DNA from 3 places in the Saccharopolyspora sp. NPDC000995 genome. Region 1 is predicted to be linked to each of the others. Evidence: riboswitches for the same ligand, from Rfam matches in the RefSeq annotation. Region 1 holds a riboswitch; each other region holds the start of a gene.

Region 1 (7,370 bases):
TGGTCACCGCGCTGGAGCACGGATGCGCGGGCAAGACGCTGAACGTAGCGGACCAACCAGTGCGGGTCGCCGACTACTACCGCGACCTGGCCCGCGCGGACGACAGCCCGCCGCCCCGCCACGACCCGAACGCGGCAGCCGAACCCTCGCACCGCGTCAGCAGCGAAGCGGCGCGGCAACTCCTCGGCTGGACCCCGGTGCACGGCATCCGGCCGCTCCGCGACGGACAGCGGTGACAGGAAGGTTCCCATCCTCACGAGGCCGGGCCGAGCGGTGACCGGAAGGTTCCCATCCTCACGAGGCCGGGCCGAGCGGTGACAGGAAAGTTCCCATCCTCGCACCAACGGGCACGCCGATGCCGACAGCAGAATGACGCCACCATCGGCACCTGGACGCATTCACCGCACACCGGGTGACAGGAAAGTTCCCATGCTCAAGCGGCAGAGCTCTCCGGCGGCCGGATGGTGGCAGGAAGGTTCCCGTGCTCGCGCTGGTCGCGCGGCAGGGTCAGCATTCGATGACGTTGACGGCGAGGCCGCCGCGGGCCGTTTCCTTGTACTTGACCTTCATGTCGCGGCCGGTCTCCCGCATCGTCTTGATCACCTTGTCCAGCGAAACGAAATGGCTACCGTCGCCGCGCAACGCCATCCGCGCAGCCGTGATCGCCTTCACCGACGCGACCGCGTTGCGCTCGATGCATGGAATCTGCACCAACCCACCAATCGGGTCGCAGGTCAACCCGAGGTTGTGCTCCATCGCGATCTCCGCTGCGTTCTCCACCTGTCTCGGCGTTCCACCCAGCACCTCAGCGAGCCCGGCAGCAGCCATCGAACACGCGGAACCCACCTCGCCCTGACAACCGACCTCCGCACCCGAAATCGACGCGTTCTCCTTGAACAACACGCCGACCGCACCCGCCGCCAACAGGAACCGCACGACACCAGCATCATCCGCGCCAGGCACGAAGCGCGTGTAGTAATGCAGGACCGCAGGAACGATCCCGGCCGCACCGTTGGTCGGTGCGGTCACCACCCGCCCACCAGCCGCGTTCTCCTCATTCACCGCCAGCGCGAACAGCGTGACCCACTCCAGCGGATCGTCGCGCTCGGTCAATGAAGCCGCCAGCTCCGCCGCCCGACGACGGACCTTCAGCCCACCGGGCAGCTCACCGGAGTTGCGGCAGCCGTTGTGAACGCATTCACGCATGACCTGCCAGATGCCGTGCAACTCCTTGTGCACGGCATCCTCGCCACGCCACGACAACTCGTTCGCCAGCATCACACCGCTGATCGGCAGCCCCGACTGCTCGGTCCGCGCGAGCAGTTCTACACCCGTGCGGAACGGGTACCGCACCGCGGTCTCGTCCGGTTTGATCCGATCAGTGCCGGTAGCGTCTTCGTCAACGACGAAGCCACCGCCCACCGAGTAGAACACCGCGCTGTCCAGCTCGGCATCATCGGCACCGAACGCGGCGAAGCGCATCCCGTTGGGGTGCAACGGCAACGACTTGCGCCGGTGCATGACCAAGTCACGGTCTACGGTGAACCGGATCTCCTGCACCCCGTCCAAACGCAACCGCCCGGACTCCCGGATCTCGCTGACCCGGCCTTCCACCGCCGCCGGATCAACAGTCTCCGGACTGTGCCCCTCCAAACCGAGCAGCACAGCCTTCGGACTACCGTGCCCATGCCCGGTCGCACCCAACGACCCGAACAACTCCGCCTTGATCCGCTCGACCAGCGGCAACCGCCCCGCGCTGTGCAACCGCTGCACGAACAACCGCGCCGCACGCATCGGACCAACCGTGTGCGAACTGGACGGCCCAATACCCACCGAAAACAGGTCGAAGACGCTGATCGCCATTGACCGCCTCCTACCTCGCCTGGCCCACTACTGCGCGATCAACTCGGCGTACTGCTCAGCGGTGAGCAGCGAACCGGTGCTGGTCGGGCGCACATCGAGCAGCCATCCGTCGCCGAATGGCTCCGCGTTGAGCAGCGCCGGGGCGTCCACGACGGACTCGTTGAGCGCCACGACCTCGCCGGTCACCGGCGCGAACAGGTCGCTGACGGACTTCGTGGACTCCAGCTCCCCGCAGGCCTGGCCCGCTTCGATCTTGTCGCCCACCTCGGGAAGCTGCACGTAGACGATGTCGCCGAGCGCGTCCGCGGCGTGCTGGGTGATGCCGATGCGGACTACTTCGTCGCGGTCCTCGATCCACTCGTGCTCTTCGGAGTAAAGCAGGTGCGCAGGCAGGGACATGTTGGGAGGCTCCAAGGCTGTCAGGGGGCACTCGTGCCCGTGGTGGCTGGGCCTCCCCCTCTGTTGCGGAACCTGAGAGCTTCGCCGCAGGTCATCGCGGCTTGCACCGTGGGTGGAGCGTCGATGCGACGCACGCTTTCCAGAGTTGCCTCGCCCGAACGGTCATGGGTGCCTGAGAGTTTGTGGGGAGTCTTGCTCCTTCGGCGCCCTGGGAGCTCGGCGTGAGCTCGCAGGGTCTCTCCCGCACGGGGTCGACGGCCGGTATGCGATTGTCGGTGTGCTCAGCAACGATAAACGGGCCAGCTCTGGTGTCAATGCCCTCCCCCACCACGCCCGGAGGCTGCCCTAGGCATTCAGGAGGCCAGTGATGCTGGAGATCCGGGCACTGGTCGAGCGCGTCGGCCCTACACTGCTGCGCACCGTGGTCGCCCCGGAACCGAGAGTGTGCGTCGGGGACGTCGTCATCGCCGAACCCGATCAGCCGCCGACGGCGGCGGGCGGCGATCTCGTGCTGGGCGTGGGCATCTCGGACAGCGAGCACGCGGTGGCGCTGACGAGGAATTGCGGCGCGAAGGGTGCAGCAGCGGTGCTGCTCAAACCACCGATTTCGGCGGACGACGCGGTGGCCGCGGCAGCCCGGGCCGCGGGGGTGGCGCTGGTCGAGGTCCGGCCTGGAACGGCGTGGGCGCAGTTGGTGTGGCTGATCCGTGCCGCGCTGGCCGGGACCGAAATCGAGGAGGCCGACGCACCCAGCACCGGGGTCGGGGACCTGTTCCGGCTCGCCGACGCGGTGGCGGACGTGGTGGACGCGCCAGTCACCATCGAGGACGCGCGCTCCCAGGTCCTGGCCTACTCCGCCCGGCAGGACCTCACCGACCCGGCGCGGGTCTCGACGATCATGGGCCGGAGGCAGCCCGACGACGTGCTCGCCAAGTTCCGTGCCCGCGGCACGTTCCGCCAGCTCAGCAAGGGCAGTTCGGCGATCTTCGTACCCGCCCAGCAGGACGGCACCCTGCCCCGGCTGGTGGTGCCGATCCGGATGGGCGGCGAACTGCTCGGCTCGATGTGGGCCGTGGTCCCCGGCGAGGTCTCCGAAGAGCGCTCCACCGCGTTCGCCGACACCGCACCTCTGGTTGCACTGCAACTGCTGCGGTGGCGTGCGGTGGCGGACGGGGCACGCCGCCGATCCGCCGAACAGGTGCGGCTGCTACTGGAGGGCGGCGAAGGCTGGCGGGCGGCAGCGAACGAACTGGCGGTGCCCGCCGAAGCGCACCGAGTCGTCGCCATCGAAATGCCCCCGTCCGCCAGCCCCGCGGAGGGGCACCGGTTGGCGATGTGGGAGTGGATCACGCGCGGGATCGGGCGGCGCCCGCTGGTCACCGAGATCGGCACCATGCTCTACGCACTGGTGCCCGACCGGGGGCGCGCGGGCGGCTGGCCGGATCTGCGGGCAGCGCTCACGTCCCACGACGTTTCGCCGCGCCCGCTGATCGCGGCGGGCACCGCGGTGGCGGTCGCCGAGCTTTCCCAGTCGCGGTCGCAAGCCGAGGAACTGATCAGCCTGCTGCGCGCCGGCCAACTACAGCAGCGGGTGGCGGTGTACGAGGAGAACTGGCATCTGCTGGTGCTCAGCCGGATGGCCGGTGCGGCGACCGACGCCGGTATCGGTGCCCTCGGCCCGCTACCGGTGCTGCGCGAGCACGACCGAACGCAGGGCACCGAATACCTGGCCACGCTCCACGCGTGGCTGCGCCACCCCGGCGATCCCCGGCAGGCGAGCCGCGAGTTGCGCGTGCACCCGAACACCTTCCGGTACCGGATGAAGCGGCTCACCCAACTCGTGGAAGTCGACCTCGAAGACCCCAACGTCCGCTCCGCGCTGTTCGCGCAAGTGCTCGCCGACCGATGGGCGCAGCACGGCTGAAAGCAAGGGAACCTTCCTGTCACCACCGGGCGCGCAGAGCCCGTCGGTGACGCGAGCAAGGGAACCTTCCTGTCAGGTCCGGCCGTCCGTGCCCCGTTCGCGCGCTTAAGCGGCGCTCCGGGGGCTTTGTGCTGCGAGCACAAAGCGCGCGGGGCAATCTCATCCGGCGGGAATGATGCGCCCCCTGCAGTGGCAGCGGATTGTTGTGCGCAACAGAAGACGAAAGGATTCCGCCGTGAAGATCGCAGTGCCGCGCGAGATCAAGAACAACGAATACCGTGTCGCGATCACACCTGCGGGCGTGCACGAACTGACGACCCGCGGCCACGTTGTTTTCGTGGAGACGAATGCCGGCGCGGGCTCTTCGATCCCCGACGAGGACTACCTCGCGGCCGGCGCGAAGGTGCTCCCCACCGCCGAGGAGGTGTGGGCGGAAGGCCAGCTGGTCCTCAAGGTCAAGGAGCCGATCGCCGAGGAGTACCCGCAGCTGCGACGGGACCAGGTCCTGTTCACCTATCTGCACCTGGCGGCTTCCGCCGAGCTGACCGACGCGATGCTGAAGTCCGGGGTCACCGGTATCGCCTACGAGACGGTGCAGACCTCCAACGGCAGCCTGCCGCTGCTGGCGCCGATGAGCGAGGTCGCCGGGCGTCTCGCCCCGCAGGTCGGCGCCTATTCGCTGATGCGCCCCAGCGGTGGTCGCGGCGTGCTGCCGGGCGGTGTTCCCGGCGTGCACCCGGCGCGGGTCGTGGTGATCGGCGGTGGCGTCGCTGGCCTCAACGCCGCGCGCGTCGCGATGGGCATGGGTGCTGATGTCGAACTGCTCGACACCAATGTCGACAAGCTCCGCGAGATCGACCGCGACTTCCACGGCCAGATCCGCACCGTAACGTCCAACCGGTACTCGGTGGAGCAGGCGGTGCGGGCCGCGGATCTGGTCATCGGTGCTGTGCTGATCCCGGGCGCGAAGGCGCCGAAGCTGGTGTCCAACCACCTGGTGTCCGAGATGAAGCCGGGCAGCGTGCTGGTGGACATCGCCATCGATCAGGGCGGTTGCTTCGCCGACTCCCACCCGACCACGCACGACGAACCGACGTACCGGGTGCACAACTCGGTGTTCTACTGCGTGGCCAACATGCCGGGCGCGGTGCCGAACACGTCGACGCACGCGCTCACCAACGTCACGCTGCCGTACGTGCTGCGCATCGCCGACCAGGGCTGGCAGAAGGCATGCCGCGCGGCCGCCGCGCTGGCCGGTGGCCTCAACACCCACGACGGCAAGCTGGTCAACGAGCCGGTCGCCGAGGCGCACGGCCTCCCTAGCACCCCGCTCAGCAGCGTCCTGAGCTGATCTGTGAGCAAGGGAACTTTCCTGCCACGAATGGCAGGAAGGTTCCCTTGCTCCTAACAGCTTCGAATGCCCGCCGGTTGGGAAGTCGTCGCAACACGCCGGGACACTCAGCCGCAGGACGGACTCGGACCACCGAAAGGGTGACGGGCTCAAACAGCCGAACGGGGCGGCCCGCTCAACCAGCCTGGGGGTCACCGGGAGCAGGCCGCCACTGTCAGTGTAGGCCACGATCGCCCATTTGCCGACGACGCGAGCCGCCGCATGGCCGCCAATTTCAAGGCGAATCGATAACCACTCGATGAGGTGAGCGTCGAGTGGTGCCCGTGCAGGCGTGTCCTCCGACTGCCGATGTCACCCGATGGAGTCGGCGGGGTACCCGTTCCCGCAATCCCCGTCGGCAACACCGACGCACTCGAAACGACGGTGGGAGACGACGTGACAGATGCGGCGTTGCGAAGAGCTGTCCTCGATCTGCTCGACAGAGTGGACCTGGCAGCCGCGGACGACACCCCCGAAGTGCTGCTGCCCCTCGCCCGCACCGAGCTCTACCGGCTCACCGAAGGCCTCCGCGCCCTGCTCGACGAACACGATCCCGACGAGGACGGCAGGTGCCTTTCCTGCCAGGGCACACTGCCCAGCCGGCCGTGGCCGTGCACCGTGTGGCTGACCGCGCACCGGCAGCTCATCGTTGATCATTTCGGGCAGCCCTCGCACGCCCGCAGCACCGGTTTGGAAGCGCTGCGGCGGAAGCTGCGGCGCAGGTCGGAGGATGAGATGAAGGACGTCGAAGTCATCCCCGCCCCGGTCGTCTCCTCGACCGGTCCCGGGCCGAGCGATTGGGACACCAACGAGTTCATCCGCCCCGATCTGACCACCTCGCACTCAACCCCGCCTCGCACTCCCATGACGATCGGCCACCTCGAAACCGGTCGGGGCAGGGTCTACCGTGCGTCCGTGATCGACCGGTCCATCCGCTGGCCCTGAGGGCTCCTCGCCCCCACCCCTAACCGGATCCGCCGCAGGCCGCTTAAAACAACCTGGGAAAACGAAGCCTCCGCGCCTGGGCCCACGTCGCTGTCCGGCAGGATGGTCACCGACGGCTGAACGGGTGACGGATGGAGGGACGCGCGTGCACGACGGCAGTGGCCGGCTCATTGTGCAGGGACTCAGCAAGAGCTTCGGCCCGGTCAACGCGGTGCAGGACCTGAACTTCACGGTGCGCCCCGGCTCTGTGACCGGGTTCCTCGGACCCAACGGGTCGGGCAAGACGACCACGCTGCGGATGCTCCTCGGCCTGGTCACGCCGACTGCGGGCACGGCCACGATCAACGGCCTGCCGTTCCGCCAGCTGCCGAACCCGGCGGCCGTGGTCGGTGCCGTGCTCGACGCGCAGAGCTTCCACCCTGGCCGCACCGCGCGCCAGCACCTGCGGTGCTACGCCGCCGCGATGAACGTGCCGGACGCGCAGGTGGACCGGGCTCTCGAACTCGTCGGGCTGAGCGCCGCCGCGAAGCGCAAGGCGGGCACGTTCTCGCTGGGCATGCAGCAGCGGCTGGCGTTGGCCACCGCGTTGCTCGGCGACCCGCAGGTGCTCGTGCTGGACGAGCCGGCCAACGGGCTGGACCCGGAGGGCATCGCCTGGCTTCGGAACTTCCTGAAGGCTTTCGCCGCGAGCGGTCGAACGGTGCTGATGTCCAGCCATTTCCTGCGGGAGATCGAGCACACCGTGGACCAGCTGGTGATCATCAGCCGCGGGCGCTGCGTCTTCGACGGCCACCTCGATCAGCTCCGCGCCGCGCAACGCTCCCGGGCGCTCGTGCAGGCCGCCGACCC
Region 2 (7,370 bases), on a different contig from region 1:
TGCCACCGCACCCACCGTGGCAGCCGTGATCACGCCCTCGCCGATGCCGATGAGGCAGTGCACCCCGACCACCGCGAGCGCAGCGGTGCCCGTGCCGTAACCAGCGGCGCCGCCGAGCGCATATTCGATGACGAAGCCACCGGCGGCGGCGACGGTGTTCACCCAGGCCGCGACGAAAGCAGTCACCAGCAACCCGGTGCGGCTGCGCAGCGCGAGGCGGCGGAGCGCGAGCGCGACGAGGCAGCCGACGGCGGTCCCGATCAGCGCCATATTGGTGATGTTCGCGCCCAGCATGGTCAGCCCGCCGTCGGCGAACAGCAGCGCCTGCACCACGAGCACGATCGCCACGCACAGCGCGCCGACCCACGGCCCGGCAAGGATCGCCGCCAGCGCCCCGCCGAGCAGGTGCCCGCTGACGCCGGGCAGTACCGGGAAGTTGATCATTTGCGCGGCGAAGACGAACGCGGCCACCAGCCCGGCCATCGGCGCCGTCCGGTCGTCCAGGTCGGCCCGCGCCTTGGCCAACGCGACCGCCAGCCCGGCGATCGCCACGACCGCGAACAGCAGCGCCGTGTGCGCGTTTAGCAGCCCGTCACTCATGTGCATGGCGAGCGTGGTGGTCTGCACGACGCATTCCTCCAAACCTGAGCAGTTGCGTATCGAGAGTAGTTGCCCCAATGCCGCTATCACCAGTACCTGGCAGGAGTCTTAGATCGCAGTTCGGCGCGAAAAAACCGTCGGCCCAGGCAAAACACCCGGGCCGACGGTTCAAGTCCCTTCGGTCAGTCGCGAACGGCCAGCGCCAGTTCTCCGTTGGCGTCCCGCTCGGCGTCCAAAACCTTGTCGCCGAGCAACGTCGCGACCTGCGATTCGAGGAACACCCGCACGCCGGATTCCTCGATCACCTCGTCGCCGTCCTGCGGTTCGTCGGCAATCGACGCCTGCAGGCCCTGCTCGGCCGGCGCGATGCGCAGGCCGGAACCTTCCGGAGAGTCGCCGCCGACGAGGACGAGCTTGATGACCTCCGCCGCGCTCTCACTGATGGTGAGCATTGCTCCACTTCCTCTCGGAGCCGGTCAGGTGAAGGGGCCACCGTGTCACCCCGCCCGCACCGCACGCAAACCGAACTCGACCGGGCGTGTAGCACCCACCCCGAACGCGGAAGCGCCCCATCGCAAGAGCAGGCCGGAGGCGCTTCCACCGAAGGACGTCCCTCAAGCCTGGTAGGCGTCCAGGGGCGGGCAGGAGCAGACCAGGTTGCGGTCGCCGCGTGCCCCGTCGATGCGACGCACCGGCGGCCACACCTTCACCACATCGGTGCCCAACGGGTAGGCCGCTTCCTCGCGGGAGTACGCGTGGTCCCAGTCCTTCGCCAGCGAGGCCGCGGTGTGCGGAGCGCCCACCAGCGGGTTGTCATCGGCCGGCCACTGCCCGGCGACGACTTTGTCGATCTCCGCGCGGATGGCGATCATCGCCTCGCAGAAGCGGTCGAGCTCCGCCAGGTTCTCGCTCTCGGTCGGCTCGACCATCAGCGTCCCGGCCACCGGGAATGACATCGTCGGCGCGTGGATACCGTAGTCGGCCAGCCGCTTGGCGACGTCGTCGACGGTAATTCCGCTGGTCTTGCTGATCTGCCGCAGGTCGAGGATGCACTCATGCGCCACGAAGCCGCCCTTGCCGGTGTAGAGCACCGGAAAGTAGTTGTTCAGGCGACGGGCGACGTAGTTGGCGGTGGCCACCGCGGTCAGCGTCGCGCGGCGAAGACCGTCGGCACCCATCATCCGCACGTACGCCCAGGAGATCGGCAGGATCGAGGCGCTGCCCCACGGCGCGGCGCTGATCGGGCCGACGCCGGTGACGGGTCCGGCTGCGGGCTGCATCGGGTGGTTCGGCAGGAACGGCGCCAGGTGCTCGCGCACGCCGATCGGGCCGACGCCCGGCCCGCCACCGCCGTGCGGGATGCAGAACGTCTTGTGCAGGTTCAGGTGCGAGACGTCGGAACCGAACTTGCCCATCCGCGCCAGGCCGATCAGGGCGTTGAGGTTCGCCCCGTCGACGTACACCTGGCCGCCCGCGTCGTGCACCAGGCCGCACACCTCGCGCACGGTGTCCTCGTACACGCCGTGCGTGGACGGGTAGGTGATCATGATCGCGGCGAGGTCGTCGGCGTGCTCGGCGACCAGCCCGCGCAGGTGATCCAGCTCGATGTTGCCGGCATCGTCGCAGCGGACCACGATCACCCGCATCCCGGCCATCACGGCGCTGGCGGCGTTGGTGCCGTGCGCGCTCGCCGGGATCAGGCACAAGTCCCGGTCGGCGGCACCACGGCTGCGGTGGTAGGCGCGAATCGCCAGCAGCCCGGCGAACTCGCCCTGACTACCGGCGTTTGGCTGCAGGCTCACCGCGTCGTAGCCGGTGACCTCGGCCAGCCAGGTCTCCAGGTCCTTGACGATCGACAGCAGCCCCTCGGCGTCCTGCGCGGGCGCGAACGGATGCAGCGAGCCGAACTCCGACCAGGTGATCGGCTCCATCTCGGCCGTCGCGTTGAGCTTCATGGTGCACGAGCCCAGCGGGATCATGCTGCGGTCCAGCGCGATGTCCTTGTCCGAGAGCTGCCGCAGGTACCGCAGCAGCGAAGTCTCGGAGCGGTGGGTGTGGAACACCGGGTGCGTCAGGTACTCCGAGGTGCGCTCCAGTGCCGCGGGCAGCGCGTCCGGCGTCTCGATGTCTAGTTCGTCGGCGTCGCCGCCGGTGACGCCGAAGGCCTGCCACACCGCCGCCAGGTGCGCCCGCGTGGTGGTTTCGTCGCAACTTATGCCGACGTGGTCGGCGTCCACCCGGCGCAAATTGATGCCGCCCCGGCGGGCCGCGGCGACGACGACGTCGGCCTTTCCCGGCACCCTCGCAACGACGGTGTCGAAGAACTCCCGGTGCAGCACCTCGATCCCGCCGCGGCGCAGCTGCTCAGCGAACACGGCCGCCATCCGGTGCGCGCGGGTCGCGATGGACCGCAGCCCGGTGGGGCCGTGGTACACGGCGTACATCGACGCCACGACGGCCAGCAAGACCTGCGCGGTGCAGATGTTGCTGGTGGCCTTCTCGCGGCGGATGTGCTGTTCTCGGGTCTGCAGCGCCAGCCGGTAGGCCTGGTTGCCGTCGGCGTCGACGCTCACGCCGACCAACCGGCCAGGAAGCTGCCGTTCGAGTCCCTTGGCCACGGCGATGAATCCGGCGTGCGGGCCGCCGAAGCCCATCGGCACCCCGAATCGCTGGGTGGTGCCAACGACGACGTCCGCGCCGATCTCGCCCGGCGAGCGCAGCAGCGTCAACGCCAGCAGGTCGGCCGCGACGACGACCTTGGCGCCGCGCCGGTGCACCTCGGCGATGATCTGCTCCTGGTCGCGCACCGCACCGGAGGCACCCGGGTAGGACAGCAGCGCGCCGAAGAACTCGCCCGCCGGCAGCGCCTGCGCGCCGGCGGACAGGTCGGCGACGATGACCTCGATGCCCAGCGGCTCCGCGCGGGTCTCGATCACCGCGATGGTCTGCGGCAGCGTGTCGGCGTCCACCACGAACCGCGGCGACTTCGACCGGCCCGCGCGGCGCACCAGCGTCATGCCCTCGGACGCCGCGGTTGACTCGTCGAGCATCGACGCGTTGGCCACCGGCACCCCGGCCAGATCGGCCACCATCGTCTGGAAGTTCAGCAGCGCTTCGAGCCGACCCTGCGAGATCTCCGGCTGGTACGGGGTGTAGGCGGTGTACCAGGCCGGGCTCTCCAGCACGTTGCGTAGGATGACCGGCGGCGTGACCGTGCCGTAGTAGCCCAACCCGATCATCTCGGCGTGCGGGCGGCAGCGGCGCGCGAGCTCGCGCAGCTCGGCCAGTGCCTCGGATTCGGTGGCCGGCCCGGGCAGCGCCAGCTGCAGGTCGCCTTCCCGGATGGTGTCCGGCACGGCGTTCTGCCCCAGCTCCTCCAACGAGCCGACGCCGATCACATCGAGCATGCGGGCAAGCTCGGCTGGCATCGGCCCGACGTGGCGGTCGGCGAACGGCGTTCCGTGCTCCAGGGCGGCCAGTGGAATGCGATCTTGGGTCACGTCGGTCATCGCCAAACCTCAATCGTCGCGGCGGGCAAAGGGCGGCAGAACAGCCGCAACTGCCCTGCTCTCCCCCTCTGTCGCTGTCCGCGAAGCGAACGCCTGAGAGCTTCACCCGTGAACCAGGCTTGCACCGTCGGCGGGGTGCACCACAGCCGTGGTGCGCCCTCTTTCCAGAGGCATCTCGCCCGTGCGGTCCAGGTGGCCTGAGAGGTTGTTGGGGAGGTTTGCTCCTTCGGCGCCGACCACGGCCAAAACCGGGCCGGACTCTCCCGCACGGGGTCGGCGATGTCTCGCAGTTTACCCGATCAGGGCCCCGAACGGACCCGCGATGTCACCGGTCGCACACCACCCGACCGAGGTCGGCCGCGATCAGCCCGTCTCGACCTGCCGGTCGCGCCGGCGGCGGGACAATTCGTCGTCGACCAGCGGCACCAGCTCGCCGCCGTCGGCCCGCTCGGCCGGGAAGTCGTGAATTGTGCCGCTGATCTCGCGCATCGCACCGCTGACGGCGATGCCGAACACCCCTTGGCCACCCTGCAGCAGGTCGACCACCTCCTCGGCAGAGGTGCACTCGTAGACCGTCGTCCCGTCGCTGAACAGCGTGAGCCGGGCCAGGTCCTGCACTCCTCGGTTGCGCAGGTGCTCCACCGCGACCCGAATGTTGTGCAGCGACACCCCGGTGTCCAGCAGTCGCTTGACCACCTTGAGCACCAGGATGTCCTTGAACGAGTAGAGCCGCTGCGAGCCGGAGCCGGCGGCGCTGCGGATGGACGGGCCGACCAGCTTGGTGCGAGCCCAGTAGTCCAACTGGCGGTAGGTGATGCCGGCGATCTGGCAGGCGGCCGGACCCCGGTAGCCGACCAGCTCGTCCGGCAGTGCGGCGTCGGGGAACAGCTCGCCCTGCTCCGCGGCAGCATCCCGGTTGGACGCTTCCTCGACCACGCCTGCCTCCCCTCGTCCGGCACGAAGCCGACGACGATCACCAGCTCCCGGACCGTCCCGATCCGGGGCCGCGAACACCGCCCAGCGGCCGAATCACACCGGGGCAATTCGCGTAAGTTCGACGGTATGCCTGCCCTGCGGGGAGGTCAACGCGACGCGCGGGCCCCTAGACCACCCGGCCCCCGCCTGGCAGCGCACGGGCGGGGGCCGGGATGTCTCGTCGGGTCGATCAGCAGGCTCAGGTGTCCGCGCCGCGGAAGTCCTCCGGCGACACGGAGTCGAGGAACTCGCGGAACTTCTCGACCTCGTCCTCCTGCTCGTCCGGGATGATCAGCCCGGCCTCGTCCAGCACCGATTCGTCGGCGTGGATCGGCACCCCGATGCGCAGCGCCAGCGCCACCGAGTCGCTCGGCCGCGCCGAGACCCGCACATCCCCGTCGAACACCAGCTCGGCGAAGAAGGTGCCGTCCTGGAGATCGGTGATCCGAACCTGTTCGAGGTCGCGCCCCAAGGCCCCGATGACGTCCTTTAGCAGGTCGTGGGTCAGGGGTCTCTGCGGCCGCACACCCTGCTGCTCGAGTGCGATGGCGGTCGCCTCGACCGAGCCGATCCAGATCGGCAAGTAACGCTCGCCGTGCTCCTCGCGCAACAGCAGAATCGGCTGGTTTGCTGGTAGTTCAACTCGCACGCCGACGACGCGCATCTCGCTGCTCATCGTCACATCGCCTCCTCCAGCGCGCCGAAGCGTGACATCCCCGTCGAGGATCGCGCACCGACGCCTCCGACGCTACCCGCGTTGCGGCGGACACGCCCATCCCTTTAGCGGTCTGGTCGACCACCGAATTCGCGGCCTTCCTGCCGGTGCATCTGGCCCGAACCGCTGGCTGAACTCCTCATCGAGCATTACCAGCACGATACACCGCCCACCGCCCCGCTGGGTCGGTGGAATGAAGACCGCTACAACGCGGAAACCGGTTGCGACGTCGGGAAATTCCCCGCGCGAGGATGCAGTTGCTCTCGGCTGCGCAGTACCTTGACGCGCCAGCGGGGCGACGCCACTTCGGCGCCGCCCCGCTGGCGGGTCGACAAGTCGTTGCCGGGGCGTCCTCAGCGGGCGCCCGGGCCCCCATCGATTGGACCAGTAAGAAACACCAGCCGGAACTTCCCGATCTGCACCTCGTCACCGTTGGCGAGCACCGAGGTGTCCACCGGTTCACGGTTGACGTAGGTGCCGTTGAGGCTGCCGACGTCTACGACCACGAAGTCGTTGCCCTCGCGCCGGAACTCGGCGTGCCGGCGGGAAACCGTGACATCGTCGAGGAAGATGTCACTGTCCGGGTGCCGTCCCGCGCTGGTGGTCTCCCGGTCCAGCAGGAATCGCGACCCCGCGTTGGGGCCGCGCTTCACCACCAGCAGGGCGGACCCTGCGGGCAGCGCATCGACCCCGGATGCGGCGGCGGGCTCCCGGGACGCACTCTCGGTGCTTTCCGGCTCCGAGAGGAAGGGCCTGAAGACCGAGGTGGTCTCCGGTGACTGCTCCGGCGGAACGTCGCCGTGGCCGGGGAATTGGCTCACCTGAGCTCTCCTCTACGCGGATAGATCGTGCCAAGTATGTGCCCAACGTACCGTGCAGGTACAGGCGCGGAACGCGGGACTCCCGACATGTTCCTCCCGGACCCCGACAGTCCGACGATCTTGCCTGGTCGGATCAGGATTCGGTCAGCTTCTGGTAGGCCTGTGCGTCGAGCAGGGCGTCCAGCTGGGCCGGGTCGGCGAGCTTGAGCTCGACCATCCAGCCGCCCGCCAGCGGTGCCGAATTGACCAGCTCCGGTTCGTCCTCCAGCTGGTCGTTGCGGGCCACCACCTCGCCGGTCACCGGGGCGTAGATCTCGGAGACGCTCTTGGTCGACTCGACCTCGCCCATCGACTCGCCGGAGGTGACCTGCTGGCCGAGTTCCGGCAGCTGCACGAACACCACATCGCCCAGTTGCTGCTGGGCGTATTCGGTGATCCCGATGCGCACCGTGTCGTCGGCGGTGCGCTGGATCCACTCGTGCTCTTCGGTGTACTTGATCTCGTCCGGGGCCGCCACGTGGTCCCGCCTTCCTGGTCCGTTGGTGCTGTGGATCACCGGCCACGAGGTTCACGTGATCGGCTCGGCGAGCGTATTCACCACGCGACACAGGCCGCAAGGCGACCCTGGAGCGCATGACGCACCAAGGGCACCTCTTGCCGATTTACTCAGCGGGAGATGCCCTTCGCGCGGGACGACCGACGGTGCTCAGACCGGTTTGGCGCGGGCTTGGTGGACCGCCGCCACCACCT
Region 3 (7,370 bases), on a different contig from region 1:
TCACCGCACCCAGCAGCGCGTGCGCGGCGTTTCCCAATACCTGGCGGGAAAGCCGGTTCAGCCCGGCGACATCGGTGACCGACGGGAACATCGCGATGTCGGTGGCGTCCACGTAGGACGAAACATCGCCGGAGGCCACCGTGGACACCATGACCTTGGGCACGCCGACCGGCAGCGCGCGCATAGCGGGCGTGATCAGCGCGGTGCCGCCCGAGCCGCCGAGCCCGATGATCCCGTCGACGTCCTGCGCGACCAGGAAACGCTCGAACGCCGCGGCCATCGCGGTGACGGCCGATCCCCGGTCACCGGTGAACACCGCGTCCGCCCCGTCCGGGTGGTGGGCGGCGACCTCGGCGGCCGACACGTCGGCATCGGAGCTCCCACCGGCGGTGGACAGGTCCACGGTGATCACGGGGTGCCCGCCGGCGATCAGCCCGGCGACGTAGTGCAACTCAGCTGCCTTGGTGTCGAACGTCCCGGCGACGTAAGCGCTGCCCACTACTGCTCCAGCCGCTTCTGCGCCTCGGCGAGGTTCTTGGTGACTTTCTCGATCGCCCGCTCGAACCCGTCGCTGAGCCGGTCCAGCTCGGTCTCGAAGGCTCGCATCGCGCGGTCCGGCTTCCGGGCGGCGTCGTCATGGGCGGAGTTGACCGCCTCCCGGACCGCGTCCGCGATGGCCGCCACGCCGCTGCCCAGCAACCGCGGCTCCAGGCGCAGCTCGTCGATCCGCCCATCGGCGTCGACGGTCACCCGAACCGCGCCCCCGGCAGCAGTGCCCTCGCCACGGACCTCGTTCGCCATACCGCGCCTCCCAAGCTGGAACTCGCCACGACCATCCCACAAGAGCCACGCGCTGCAACGCGTTTCGGTTCCGCCTACCTGCAAAAGGTCGACAACCCAGAAGCGGAGCACCTCGGCGAGACGATCGGCATCGTGCTTCCCCACCGCGACATCACGGATCAACGCATCGGCAGTCCGCGCATCCGAGGCCTCGAGGTCCCGTCCGTTGTACGCGCAGAAGATCCCCGAGGCCAGCCAGGCGAGCCTCTTGTTGCCATTGAGTATCTCGTGGTATCAGCTGATACCACTTGCCATCGGGACACGAGAAGGCCCCCGGAATCCGCCCCGCCGGGCACCGGGGGCATTCCTCGGTTTCCCGGTCAGTGGCTCTTGTCGCCCTTGCCGAAGAACTTGTTCTTGACCTGGTCGATCTTCTCCTTGTTCTTCGGGTCGGAGGCGTACTTCTTGGCCTGGTCGATCACCTTGCGGCCCTGCGGGCTGCTGGCGAAGTCGGCGACCTTCTTGAACAGAGACATCGTCGCTCCCGGCGATTCGGAGTCACGTCTGCTCCCAGGCTACCGACAAAACGGATGCGGATCAGCCGAGCACGCCGCTGACGGACGCGTGCCCCTTCAGGAGGTTGCGGGCGACGGTGCGGCGCTGGATCTCGTCGGTCCCCTCGAAGATGCGCAGTAGCCGCAGGTCGCGGTACCAGCGCTCGACCGGCAGGTCCTTCGTGTAGCCCATGCCGCCGTGCATCTGCAGCACCCTGTCGACGATCTCGTTGGCGCGGGTGGCGCCGAAAAGCTTGGCCACCGACTGCGCATGCCGGGAGTCCATGCCCTGGTCCACCTGCCAGGCCGCCTGCAGCACCAGCCAGCGCAGCGCCTCGATCTCCACGGCGGAGTCGGCGATCATCCACTGGATGGCCTGGCGCTCGGCGATCGGCTTGCCGAACGTCTCGCGGGTCTTGGCGTACTCCATGCCCATCTCGACGAGCCGTTCGCAGGCTCCGAGGGCGCGGGCGGGCAGCAGGTAGCGGCCGCGGCCGATCCACTGCATGGCGAGCTTGAAGCCGTGGCCGACCTCACCGAGCACGTTGCGCTCCGGAACGCGCACGTTGTCGAACACCAGCGCGGCGGGCTGCCGCTCCCACGGGCCCATGATGGCGATCGGCTCGGACTTCCAGCCCGCGGCCCGGTCGGCCAGGAAGCAGGTGACCCCGCCGTTGGCGCCCTTCTCCTTGTCCGTGACGGCGAAGACCATCACGAAGTCGGCGTCGATGCCGCCGGTGATGAACGTCTTCTCGCCGTTGATCACCCACTCGTCGCCGTCCTTGACGGCGGTGGTGCGCAGGTTCTTGGCGTCGGAGCCAGCGTCCGGCTCGGTGATCGCGAAGCACGACTTGCGGGTGCCCTCGATCGTCGGGAGCAGGTAGCGCTCCTTCTGCTCGTCGTTGGCGTAGTACAGGATGTTGTCCGCGTAGCCGCCGAAGCGAAACGGCACGAACGTGCGACCGAGCTCAACCTCGATGAGCGCCGTCATCACGGCCGACAGGCCCATGCCGCCGTACTCCTCGGGCGTCTGCACGCCCCAGAACCCGGCCTGCTTCGCCTTGTCCTGCAGTTCCCGCTGCTCGTCCTTGGTCAGGCCACGTTCCCCGCCCCGCTCACGCCGCAGCACCTCGGGCTCCAGCGGCACCAGCTCGCGCTGGACGAAGTTGCGCACCCAGTCGCGGATGTCACGCTCTGTGTCGGACAGCGAGAAGTCGACCATCGCCGAATTCCTTTCGGTGCAACCACCTAACTAACGTCGTCCCTTATGGCAGCCTAAGACCGCCCCGACGACGTGAGCGCTACGCGACCGATGATCGAACGCCTCGCGAAGTACCTCGGTGCTCCGGCTCGGCGATGGGTCCTCCAGCCGCGGCTTCCCGGACGACGCCGGCCTGGAGAAGCAGCACCGCGAGCTTGCCGAATGAGATCACTGCGCCCCCCGGTTGACTCCGGTCACGTTCGGTTCGTAGCGTCGGCGTTCGCACAACCGAATACCGCGCCGATGACGTCGTGCGGGAGAGACTCCAACCCCGAGCTACCTCGGAGAGCGGAGCGCCGAAGGAGCAATTACTCCCCAGCAAACTCTCAGGCACCGGCACCGCACGACACCAGGCGAACACGGAGAAAAGCAGGAGCAACGCGCTTCTCGCCCACGGTGCAAGCTGCCCCTCGCGGGGTGGCGAAACTCTCAGGCCAATGACTCCGGGGAGACCGCCCGACCAGCGCAAGCCCGCGCAGGCCGGGGTCGAGGTGCCCCCGATAAGGTTGGGTGCAGTGAGCTGACCGGCCCTCGACTGCCGACCGGCGCCCACCAGGAGGAGTCTCACCATGTCGTCGCCACGACAGACGCCCTTGCACCGAGTGCACGAAGCCCTCGGGGCGACGTTCACCGAGTTCGCCGGTTGGCGGATGCCGCTGCGCTACTCCGGCGACACCGCCGAGCACAACGCGGTGCGCAACAACGCCGGCCTGTTCGACCTGACCCACATGGGTGAGATCCGGATCAGCGGCCCGCAGGCCGCCGAGGCGCTGGACTACGCGCTGGTCGCCAACGCCTCCGCGATCAAGCCCGGTCGCGCTCGCTACACGATGATCTGCAACGCCACCGGCGGCGTGCTGGACGACCTGATCGTCTACCGGCTCGACGAGCAGGAGTTCCTGGTGGTGGCCAACGCGGCGAACGCCGCCGTGGTCTCCGCCGAACTGACCGAGCGACTCGACGGCTTCGACGCCGAGCACCAGGACGTCTCCGACGACTACGCGCTGATCGCCGTGCAGGGCCCGAACGCGGTCGCCATCCTCGCCCCGCTGACCGACACCGACCTCGCCGAGGTCAAGTACTACGCGGGCTACCGCAGCCAGGTCGCCGGCAAGGACGTGCTGCTGGCGCGAACCGGCTACACCGGCGAGGACGGCTTCGAGCTGTTCACCGCGCCCGGCGACGCCGAGGCCGTCTGGCAGGCGCTGACCGAGTCCGGCGCGCAGCACGGCCTGCAGCCCGCCGGGTTGTCCTGCCGCGACACGCTGCGGCTGGAGGCGGGCATGCCGCTGTACGGCAACGAGCTGTCCACCGACCTCACGCCCTTCCACGCCAACCTCGACCGGGTGGTCAAGCTGGACAAGCCCGGCGACTTCGTCGGCAAGGACGCGCTGGCCGCCGCTGCGGAGAAGCCCACCGAGCGCACGCTGGTCGGGCTGAGGACCGACCAACGCCGGGCGCCCCGGCACGGCTACCGCGTGCTGGACGCCGACGGTGCCGAGATCGGCGTCGTGACCAGCGGTGCCCCGTCGCCGACCCTCGGCCACCCGATCGGCATGGCCTACGTCGACCGCGCGCACAGCGAACCCGGCACCCAACTGCAGGTCGACATCCGCGGCAAAAACGTCGCGGTGCAGGTCGTCGAGCTGCCGTTCTACCGCCGCAATGCCTGACGAGATCGAACCAGGAGGCAACACAATGTCGACACCGGACCTGTTTAACGACCAGCTGGCCGCGGTGGACCCCGAGGTGGCAGCGGCGGTCGGCGCCGAGCTCAACCGCCAGCAGACCACGCTGGAGATGATCGCCTCGGAGAACTTCGCACCGCAGGCGGTCCTGGAGGCGCAGGGCTCGGTGCTGACCAACAAGTACGCCGAGGGCTACCCGGGGCGCCGCTACTATGGTGGTTGCGAGCACGTCGACGTCGTCGAGCAGCTGGCCATCGACCGCGTCAAGGAGCTGTTTGGGGCCTCCTTCGCCAACGTGCAGCCGCACTCCGGGGCGCAGGCCAACGCGGCGGCGATGTTCGCGTTGCTCAAGCCCGGCGACACGATCATGGGCCTGGACCTGGCCCACGGCGGTCACCTCACGCACGGCATGCGGATCAACTTCTCCGGCAAGCTCTACAACGTGGTGCCCTACCACGTGCGCGCGGATGACCACCGCGTGGACATGGACGAGGTCGCCCGGCTGGCGCGGGAGAACAAGCCGCAGCTGATCATCGCCGGCTGGTCGGCGTACCCTCGGCAGCTGGACTTCAAGCGGTTCCGGGAGATCGCCGACGAGGTCGGCGCCTACCTGATGGTCGACATGGCGCACTTCGCCGGTCTGGTGGCCGCCGGGCTGCACCCGAACCCGGTGCCGCACGCGCATGTCGTCACCACTACCACGCACAAGACCCTGGGCGGCCCGCGCGGTGGCGTGATCCTGTCCTCGGACTCGGAGTTCACGAAGAAGTTCAACTCGGCGGTGTTCCCCGGCCAGCAGGGCGGGCCGTTGGAGCACGTGATCGCCGGCAAGGCGGTGGCGTTCAAGATCGCCGCCGGTGAGGAGTTCGCCGACCGGCAGCGCCGCACCGTGGAGGGCGCGCAGATCCTGGCGGAGCGACTGCTGGCCGACGACGCCGCCAAGGCCGGTGTTCAGCTGGTCTCCGGCGGCACCGACGTGCACCTGGTGCTGGTGGACCTGCGCGACTCCGAGCTGGACGGCAAGCAGGCCGAGGACCGACTGCACGAGATCGGCATCACGGTCAACCGCAACGCGGTGCCCAACGACCCGCGGCCGCCGATGGTGACCTCCGGTCTGCGCATCGGCACCCCGGCCCTGGCCACCCGCGGCTTCGGCAAGGACGACTTCACCGAGGTCGCCGACATCATCGCCGAGGCCCTCAAGCCCGGCTTCGACGAAGCCGCCGGCGGCGAGCTGCGAGCCCGCGTCGAAGCCCTCGCCACCTTGCACCCGCTGTACGCGAACCTCTGACCAGAAAGCCCCCGGGAGAACAACGCCGCATTTCGGCAACAATGGCCGAAATGCGGCGTTCTCCTGTTTGAAATCCTAAGTGGACTATGTTGGAACTGGAAAAACGCCGTATTTCAACTGGTTCAAACCACTTGCGGGCCCTCGCCGGATGCCGGATTATCTGCGCAGTTTCAGCGAAACACGCTGGCGAGTAAGGAGTCCACTTCGATGAGCCAACCAGTGACCGAGGAGTACCGGAAGGATCTGAGTACCCGGCACATCAACATGATCGCGATCGGCGGGGCGATCGGGGTCGGTCTGTTCCTTGGTTCCGGCAAGGCCCTGCACCAGGTCGGCCCCGGCCTGATCCTGATCTACGCGATCGCCGGGCTGATGATCTTCTTCGTGATGCGGGCGCTCGGCGAGTTGTTGATGTACCGCCCGGTCAGCGGGTCGTTCGCGGAGTACGCGGGCGAATTCGTCGGTCCGTGGGCGAAGTTCGCGGTCGGCTGGGGCTACTGGCTGGTGTGGATCGTCACCGGCATGGCCGAGATCACCGCGGTCGGCAAGTACTTCCAGTTCTGGTTCCCGACGATCCCGCAGTGGATCCCCGCGCTGGGAGCACTGATCGTGCTCAGCGGGGTGAACCTGATCGCGGTGAAGCTCTTCGGCGAGTTCGAGTTCTGGTTCGCCCTCATCAAGGTGCTGGCCATCATCGGGCTGATCGTGCTGGCCGCAGCGATCCTGGTGTTCGGCTTCAGCGACCTCGGCGACACCGCGTCGCTGAGCAACATCTGGTCCCACGGCGGGCTGTTCCCCAACGGCATGGCCTCGTCGCTGCTGGCGTTCCAGATCGTCATGTTCGCCTTCGTCGGCGTCGAGATGGTCGGCCAGACCGCCAGCGAGAGCAAGAACCCGCAGAAGGTGCTGCCGCGGGCGATCAACTCGGTGATGTGGCGGATTCTGATCTTCTACGTGGGCGCGCTGATCGCGCTGACCGCGCTGGTCCCTTGGTTCCAGTTCCCGACCAGCGGTAGCCCGTTCGTCCACGCGTTCACCCTGATCGGCATCCCGGCGGCGGCCGGTGTGATCAACTTCGTGGTCACCACCGCCGCGCTGTCGTCGTGCAACAGCGGCATCTACTCCACCGCGCGGATGCTGCGCACGCTGTCCGAGGACAGCCAGGCGCCGCGCTCGGTAGGTGTGCTCAGCGTCCGGGCGGTGCCCTCGCGGGCCATCGGCGTCACGTTCGGCGCGATGCTGATCGGCGTAGCGCTCAACTACCTCGTGCCGGAGCAGGCGTTCACCTACATCACCAGCGCCAGCACCGCCGGCGCCATCTTCACCTGGGCGATGATCCTGATCGCGCACCTGGGCTACCGGCGCAAGGTCGCCCGTGGCGAACTGCTGGCCGGACCGTTCCGGATGCCGCTCGCACCGTACTCGAACTACGTGGTGCTGGCCTTCCTCGCGTTCGTCGTGGTCCTGCTGGCCTTCGACGCCGAAACGCGCATCGCGCTGTACATCACACCCGTGCTCGCGATCGCGTTTGTGATCGGCTACCTGGCTGCGCGCAACAAGCAGCCTCAGCGCGAAGTCACGCGCACTTGATGCCCCCATCGCGGGTCGGCGAGGCTCTTGCCACGACGATCTCGGAGCGCGCCGACCCGCGATGAGGCACTCGCCCCACAGGTGGGCACGGGCCGATTCCTAGCGTGCTAGGCGTGAATCTGCTTGCATAACAACAAGTCCTGCCGTCGCCGGATTCGCCGCCAGCCGATCTTCCGCAGTTTCATCTCGTTGCCTGCCGGGGTGGA

Evidence for each region. Region 1 has a riboswitch for glycine ahead of gcvH (glycine cleavage system protein GcvH). Riboswitches for the same ligand answer to the same signal wherever they lie in the genome.
Region 2: another riboswitch for glycine. It lies ahead of gcvP (aminomethyl-transferring glycine dehydrogenase); the one in region 1 lies ahead of gcvH (glycine cleavage system protein GcvH).
Region 3: another riboswitch for glycine. It lies ahead of gcvT (glycine cleavage system aminomethyltransferase GcvT); the one in region 1 lies ahead of gcvH (glycine cleavage system protein GcvH).

What each region holds. Positions count from the first base shown of each region.
Region 1 is NZ_JBSFLZ010000061.1:1,675-9,044, forward strand. It holds gene ACWDKQ_RS20160 (NAD-dependent epimerase/dehydratase family protein) at 1-236, shown strand, start outside; gene ACWDKQ_RS20165 (L-serine ammonia-lyase) at 508-1,863, opposite strand; gene gcvH (glycine cleavage system protein GcvH) at 1,891-2,262, opposite strand; glycine riboswitch at 2,313-2,411, opposite strand; glycine riboswitch at 2,412-2,516, opposite strand; gene ACWDKQ_RS20175 (PucR family transcriptional regulator) at 2,630-4,186, shown strand; gene ald (alanine dehydrogenase) at 4,422-5,537, shown strand; gene ACWDKQ_RS20185 (hypothetical protein) at 5,886-6,521, shown strand; gene ACWDKQ_RS20190 (ABC transporter ATP-binding protein) at 6,667-7,370, shown strand, end outside.
Region 2 is NZ_JBSFLZ010000014.1:23,319-30,688, forward strand. It holds gene ACWDKQ_RS07650 (energy-coupling factor ABC transporter permease) at 1-606, opposite strand, end outside; gene ACWDKQ_RS07655 (HesB/YadR/YfhF-family protein) at 783-1,052, opposite strand; gene gcvP (aminomethyl-transferring glycine dehydrogenase) at 1,215-4,109, opposite strand; glycine riboswitch at 4,284-4,385, opposite strand; gene ACWDKQ_RS07665 (MerR family transcriptional regulator) at 4,473-5,045, opposite strand; gene ACWDKQ_RS07670 (bifunctional nuclease family protein) at 5,284-5,760, opposite strand; gene garA (glycogen accumulation regulator GarA) at 6,153-6,620, opposite strand; gene gcvH (glycine cleavage system protein GcvH) at 6,754-7,137, opposite strand; gene ACWDKQ_RS07685 (CDP-alcohol phosphatidyltransferase family protein) at 7,327-7,370, opposite strand, start outside.
Region 3 is NZ_JBSFLZ010000009.1:72,779-80,148, reverse strand. It holds gene ACWDKQ_RS05520 (Tm-1-like ATP-binding domain-containing protein) at 1-499, opposite strand, end outside; gene ACWDKQ_RS05515 (YbaB/EbfC family nucleoid-associated protein) at 499-801, opposite strand; gene ACWDKQ_RS05510 (hypothetical protein) at 1,161-1,316, opposite strand; gene ACWDKQ_RS05505 (acyl-CoA dehydrogenase family protein) at 1,378-2,556, opposite strand; glycine riboswitch at 2,840-2,947, shown strand; glycine riboswitch at 2,948-3,049, shown strand; gene gcvT (glycine cleavage system aminomethyltransferase GcvT) at 3,165-4,268, shown strand; gene glyA (serine hydroxymethyltransferase) at 4,294-5,574, shown strand; gene ACWDKQ_RS05490 (amino acid permease) at 5,782-7,164, shown strand.